One region of the Paenibacillus sp. JDR-2 genome, then DNA from elsewhere that is predicted to be linked to it. Evidence: a T-box and tRNA genes for the amino acid it is inferred to sense, from the RefSeq annotation. Region 1 holds a T-box; the other holds one or more tRNA genes.

Region 1 (3,412 bases):
GCGTTCTAGCGTAAGTGTACTGCACGTAAGGACCCGTCTCTCCTTCGAAGTTAACGACGTCCTCGAGGGAGAAGTTCACTTCATGAAGCCGCGAGTGGAGCAGATCGCCAAAGATAACGGCGCCAACGCCAACGGCTTCCGCAACCTCGGCTTTACCGGCGAGATTAGGGTTCTTATCCTCGATAATGCGCAGAGCATGCGCGGCCGCTTCATCCAGAACATCCTCGAGGAAGACGACCTTGCCTCTGCGGGTAGACATTTTCTGCCCGTCCATCAGCATCAGGCCAAACGGGATATGCTTGCACTCTGTCGCCCAATCAAAGCCCATCCGTCCGAGCACCAGGAAGAGCTGACGGAAATGCAGGGATTGCTCCGCGCCAACCACATACAGCAGCTCATTGCCCAGCATCTGATCATGCCGGTAGATCGCGGTGGCTAGATCACGCGTAGCGTAGATCGAGGAGCCGTCGGATTTTTTGATAATGCAAGGCGGCAGGGCTTCTTCATCCAGCCGTACCACTAACGCGCCGTCGCTCTCTTCGAGCAAGCCTTGACGGGTCAACTGCTCCACTACCGCATCCATTTTATCGTTATAGAAGCTTTCGCCAAGGTAATGGTCGAATGATACGCCAAGGCGGTCGTACAGCTTGTTGAAGGCGGCTAGACTGTCCTCGATAAACATGCGCCAGTAGCGGTTAGCTTCCGTGTCGCCGCTCTCCAGCTTAACGAACCATTCCCGTGCTTCCGTCTCGAGCTCCGGCTGGAGCACCGCTTCCTCATGGAAACGGACATAAAGCTCGAGGTAGGCTTTAATCGGATCCTCGGCTTTGCCGGCGGGGTCTCCCCATTTCAGGTAAGCCGTAATCATTTTGCCGAATTGGGTGCCCCAGTCGCCCAGATGATTAACGTTAACCGTATCGTAGCCCACCTTGCGGAGCAGGTTGTAAAGGGCGTTGCCAATCATCGTCGAGCGCAAATGCCCGATGCCAAACGGCTTGGCGATATTGGGGGAGGACATATCGATAATGACGCGTTTACCTCCGCCGATCTCCGGTGTTTGCGCTCCGCCATTCCGTACGAATTGCTCTATTACCGCGGCGCGATTGAACTTGAAGTTAAGGTAGGGACCGGCAACGGATATCGTCCACCGGCTGCTCTCCGCCAGGGATACGGCTAGTTGTCCGGCGATTTGCGCCGGGCTTTGCTTCATCAGCTTCGACAGGGCAAAGCAAGGAAAAGCGACGTCGCCAAGCTGCTCGTTAGGCGGGAACTCCAGAAGCTCCTCGATTTGCTGGCTCGATAGGGAGCAGTGCTCCGCCAGGCTGGCTGCAATCATTTCTTTTAACATAAGGGTACGCCTCCTGAGAAAATGGTAGCAAAAATAAAAACATAAAACCCCCGTCTCGTAAGAGACGGGGGTTAATCCCGCGGTGCCACTCTTGTTGCTTATTGGCAGGCGGAAGTACAAATAAACGCGCTGCTATAAGCATCTCGCCGTTGTAACGGTACTGAACCGGGCAGGCCTACTGTATAACGAAAATCGGTTCGGCAAGCCATCTCCCGGGTCCTCTTCGCAAAATGCGCCATCGCCGGCTTTCACCAACCCGGCTCGCTGCTCATGTGCATCATCCTGCTACTGTCCCGTTCCTCGATGTTATATAACGACCATCATACTTGATGTTATCTGAATAATCAATCTATTGTTTCATGCGATGGCTAAGAATCTGAATAAACGACTGGCAGGCCACGAAAGTCCGCATCACCGTAATCGGCTCGCCATCCTTATACAAGGCCATGGCAGGAACGGCGCGCAGTTCAAGCGGAGCGGCTGTCTGCGGGAACAGATCGATGTTAACGAAAGCAACGGTCATCTCGCCGCGAAGAGAAGGGATGGCGGCCTCGAGCTGTCCGGCTATCGTATGGCAAGGGGTGCAGAAGGTGCTGCGGTACAGAACAAGCACGGAGCCTCCGCTTGCGATTGCTTCCTGCAGCTGTTGATCAGTAAGCTGGTTCAAAGGCATAAGGTACGTTATCTCCCGGATAGTTAGAATAAGTAGGATGCCCTCCATTGTATCATCCCAGCTTCAACTGCTCAATTGCCCCGCGAATGATACGGCATGAAAAAGCCATCTGCCGCTCTTCCTCCGGCGTCAAATTAAGTTCAATGATTTCCTTTACGCCGCTGCGGGTAACGATGGCGGGAACGCCTGCCGCAATGCCCGTCTGGTTGTATTCCTGCTCGAGGATGGAGGAGACGGCGATGATGCGGTGTTCATCATACAGAACGGAGCGGGTGATATAGGCAAGCGCATTACCGATGCCGTAGTGGGTAGAGCCCATGCGGGTGTAAATTTCCCAGCCTGCGTTTTTGGTCTGTTCGGCAATTTCATTCAGCTTGAGATGGCCGAACCGGACCGGATGCTGGGTCAGAATATCCCGAATCGGCTTGCCTCCAATCGTCACATGCGACCAGGCCGGGAATTGGGATTCTCCGTGTTCACCCAGCACATAGCCGTGCACGCTGCGCGGATCAACGGAGAAATGCTCGCAGAGCAGCGTTTTGAGCCGGGCCGAATCAATGGATGTGCCGGATCCGATAACCTGGCCGCGGGGTAGTCCTGACAACTTCCATACGACATAAGTAACCACGTCTACCGGATTAGCCGCCGCGAGAAAAATACCGTTAAACCCGCTGTCCATAATCCGCGGAATGATATGGCCATAGATGTCGGCTACCGCGCTTAGCATGCCCATCCGGTCCTGGCCTTTTGGCGGATAACCGCCGGCGGAGAGAATAACGACGTCCATATCCGAGCAATCCTCGTACGTACCGTTATAGATCTTCGTGCGGGAATGGATAAAATCCATGCCATGCGACATGTCGAGCGCTTGCGCAACTGCGCGGTCAGGCGTCCGTCCAATAAGCATAATCTCTTCGCATATCGATTGATTGATAAGGGAGTACGCGCAGCTTGAACCCACGTTGCCAACCCCGACGATCGCTACCTTGCGCGCTTTGCTTCTCATGCCCAGCAGCCCCTTACCTCGAATGTTGTTGCTTCTAGTATATGGGCTTGCATATCAATCATGTGACGGCGAAGTTACGGTCATGTTTGTCTTTCTTACACTTCGGATAGGCGGACGAACATAGGCTGTGAGAGTGGCGCTTCCGCCAAGCGACCATGTCTAAAGTCTCGCCGCCGAAGCGAGGATTAGCGTTTATGCGACTAAAAACTCCACGATCCTACACAATGCGACAAACATATTTAATATATTATATAGATTAAAGAAAATTGAATAGGCTAGATAACAAGAGGAATACCCATAATTTGTTCGAAAACCCAGCGTTTTTGCTCAAATAACCCCTAAAATCGTTCGTAGGTAGTATTGATTCTATATATTAAATATATTA
Region 2 (3,412 bases), 320 kb from region 1:
TTTGGGATGTGCATTGGCGTGCCGGATCAATCCCCGCTTGACCGGCCGCGTCTCCCGCGCCAGGCGGTCTATTTCGAGAATACTTACAAGCAGGGCGCCATAGACTCTGCTATTGATACTTACGATGAGACGTTAAGTACTTATATGACGGCAAGATCGAACGGGAAGGCCAGTACAACATGGTCACAGGCGATGGCCGGCAAGGCGGGACCGATACGCATTCATATGCGCTCTTATTTAGAAAAGCAAGGATTCAAGCTCGAGTAAGGTTAAGTTCCTTAAACATTAGATCGGTTAATCCAAATGTCATTTGGTCAAGCATCACATTTCTGTCATTGACAACGCACCTGAGAACGATTATCATTATACCTAGTTAATTGATAATTGTTATCACGGATGCGCTGCAGGCGCACATTAAATAACAACGATCTGCCTTATGGCATCGGAAGGAGCGTGCAGGTCAAATGATTCGTCTTGCGACTTCGAATCTGGACATTGCTTATGATGATCGACTCATCGTTCAAAATTTAAATATTGCTATCCCTCAAGGTAAAATTACAGCCCTTGTCGGTTCTAACGGATCGGGTAAATCAACCATCCTGAAGACGATGGCACGGTTAATGCATCCATCTGGAGGCAGCGTTCTCTTGGACGGAAGATCGATTCACAAGCAGTCTACTAAAGAAGTGGCGAAGCAGCTTGCGATTTTGCCGCAGAATCCGACAGCTCCGGACGGCCTCACTGTTGCTGAGCTCGTATCGTATGGCCGCTTTCCTTATCAGAAGGGCTTTGGGTCTTTGACAAAGGAAGACCGCGGTATTATCCAATGGGCCATTGATGCGACAGGCATGGCAGAATTCACCGATCGCCCGGTTGATCAACTGTCTGGCGGTCAGCGCCAGCGCGCATGGATCGCAATGGCGCTTGCGCAAGAGACGGACATTTTATTCCTTGACGAACCAACGACCTTCCTTGATATGGCCCATCAGCTGGAGGTTCTCCATTTGCTGCAGAAGCTTAACGAAATGAACAACCGCACGGTTGTTATGGTTGTCCATGATTTGAACCATGCCTCGCGTTACGCGCATCACATGGTTGCTATCAAGAAGGGCACTGTCGTAGGCGAGGGAACGCCGGCTGAAGTTATGACACCGGATATTTTGCGTGAAGTATTTAATATCGAAGCAGATATCGTTCCTGATCCGCGTACAGGCGTACCGCTTTGCCTGCCTTACGCATTGGCTGGCGAATCGGCTGCTGACAAAGCAATGGCCGATACGAAACCTGAACGGATTTTGACAGCTGCAGGAGCATAATTATAACGAAAAGCCGTGCCGAAAAGCGCGGCTTTTTCTTTTCAAAACTTTTCTTAAAAAAACTTTTAAAAAACAGTTGCATTTTGTTTTTGAAGGTGATATATTATTACTTGTCGCCGCGATGATAACGAAACGCGAACGACAACGAAAGTAGCATGCGGAAGTGGCTCAGCGGTAGAGCATCGCCTTGCCAAGGCGAGGGTCGCGGGTTCGATTCCCGTCTTCCGCTCCATAATGTGCGGCCTTAGCTCAGCTGGATAGAGCGTTTGACTACGAATCAAAAGGTCAGGAGTTCGAATCTCTTAGGCCGCGCCAATCTTTACTAATACTTACTTATATTTGTCGGGATGTAGCTCAGCTTGGTAGAGCACCTGGTTTGGGACCAGGGGGTCGCATGTTCAAATCGTGTCATCCCGACCATTTAATACGCGGGTGTAGTTCAATGGTAGAACTTTAGCCTTCCAAGCTAATAGCGTGGGTTCGATTCCCATCACCCGCTCCAGATTTTCAAACAATCTCCTTCTCCGGAAGGAGTTTTTATATTTTATCCCCTTATATTGGCAGCCCCCGCGGGGGCTGCCTTTCGCGCTTTCTGAAAAGAAAGTGGGCGCTTCGGGCTTCAACCGAGCGCCGTTTTGTAGTATGATGATTAGAAGTTGAAAATGCGTTAAAGTACAGGAGGATCAGTATGTCGGACCAAGTAACATCGACTTTATCGGCACAACATCGGCCGCAGGCTAACAATTTGCTGCGCAGAGACGTCCGTTTCCTAGGCAACATACTTGGGGAAGTGCTCGTCCATCAAGGCGGCCGCGAACTGCTGGATATCGTCGAGCAAATTCGTGAAACAAGTAAAGCGTTACGCGCTGAATTTGTACCTGAGCTTTTTGAACAGTTTAAGACGACAATTGCATCATTAAGTCCCGAAATTCGCCATCAGGTGATCCGTGCATTCGCGATCTATTTCCAATTGGTCAACATTGCAGAGCAGAACCACCGTATTCGCCGTAAACGCGACTACGAGCGTTCCGCAGGGGAAAGTGTACAACGAGGTTCCATTGAGAGCGCGATTTCCGATCTGAAAGAGCGCAACATCGATATTGAAGGTGTTCAAGAGATCTTGAGCAACATTTCACTCGAGCTCGTGATGACTGCGCATCCGACGGAAGCGACGCGTCGTGCCGTGCTTGATATTCATAAGCGGATTGCCGAAGACGTAATGGAGCTTGATAATCCGACTCTGACATACCGCGAACGCGAAATCCTTCGGGACAAGCTGCTGAACGAAGTTCTTATTCTGTGGCAGACCGATGAACTGCGCGACCGTAAGCCAACTGTTATCGACGAAGTGCGCAACGGGTTGTATTACTTCGACGAAACCCTGTTTGAGGTGCTTCCTAACGTATACGAAGAACTGGAACGCAATCTTACAAAATATTATCCGGGCGAGTCCTGGCATGTACCAAGCTACCTGCGCTTTGGCTCATGGATCGGCGGAGACCGCGACGGCAACCCGTCCGTAACCGCTAAGGTAACATGGGAGACGCTGACGCTTAACCGCCAGCTGGCTATTAAGAAATACGAAGAGAAACTGCATGAACTTGTCAGCATTCTGAGCTTCAGCACGAACCTTGTTGAGGTATCCGAAGAGCTGATTAACTCGATTAAGAAAGACCGCGAGCATGTTGAGCTCAAATGCATCGACCTGTGGCGTAATGCGAAGGAACCTTACCGCATTAAGCTGGGCTTTATGCTGGAGAAGCTGGCTAATACGCGCGACGAGTCGCTTAAAGGCTCTGCAATGCGTTATAACAGCGCAGGCGAGCTGCTTGAGGATCTTTACATTATCGACCGCAGCTTGCGCGGACATTTTGCCGATTATGTAGCGGATACGCACATTGGCAAGCTTGTACGCCAAGTGGAGCTGTTTGGCTTCCATATGCTTACGCTTGATATCCGTCAACACAGCCAAGAGCATGAGAATGCGATGGCTGAAATTTTGGCGAAGATGAATATCGTTTCGAACTACGGCTCCTTGTCGGAAGAAGAAAAGATTGAATTGCTCAGCAATTTGCTGGAGGACCCTCGTCCGCTTA

The links. The T-box of region 1 lies ahead of argS (arginine--tRNA ligase). A T-box ahead of a tRNA ligase gene usually reads a tRNA of that ligase, here a tRNA-Arg.
Region 2: it encodes a tRNA-Arg, which carries the amino acid that the T-box ahead of argS (arginine--tRNA ligase) is inferred to sense. The anticodon was not compared.

The regions. Positions count from the first base shown of each region.
Region 1 covers NC_012914.1:6,150,618-6,154,029, reverse strand. The annotation lists gene argS (arginine--tRNA ligase) at 1-1,348, opposite strand, end outside; T-box leader at 1,406-1,658, opposite strand; gene PJDR2_RS26890 (thioredoxin family protein) at 1,698-2,021, opposite strand; gene PJDR2_RS26885 (L-lactate dehydrogenase) at 2,074-3,027, opposite strand.
Region 2 covers NC_012914.1:6,467,703-6,471,114, reverse strand. The annotation lists gene nfsA (oxygen-insensitive NADPH nitroreductase) at 1-267, shown strand, start outside; gene PJDR2_RS28310 (ABC transporter ATP-binding protein) at 465-1,316, shown strand; tRNA gene PJDR2_RS28305 (tRNA-Gly) at 1,474-1,548, shown strand; tRNA gene PJDR2_RS28300 (tRNA-Arg) at 1,555-1,631, shown strand; tRNA gene PJDR2_RS28295 (tRNA-Pro) at 1,660-1,736, shown strand; tRNA gene PJDR2_RS28290 (tRNA-Gly) at 1,745-1,818, shown strand; gene ppc (phosphoenolpyruvate carboxylase) at 2,005-3,412, shown strand, end outside.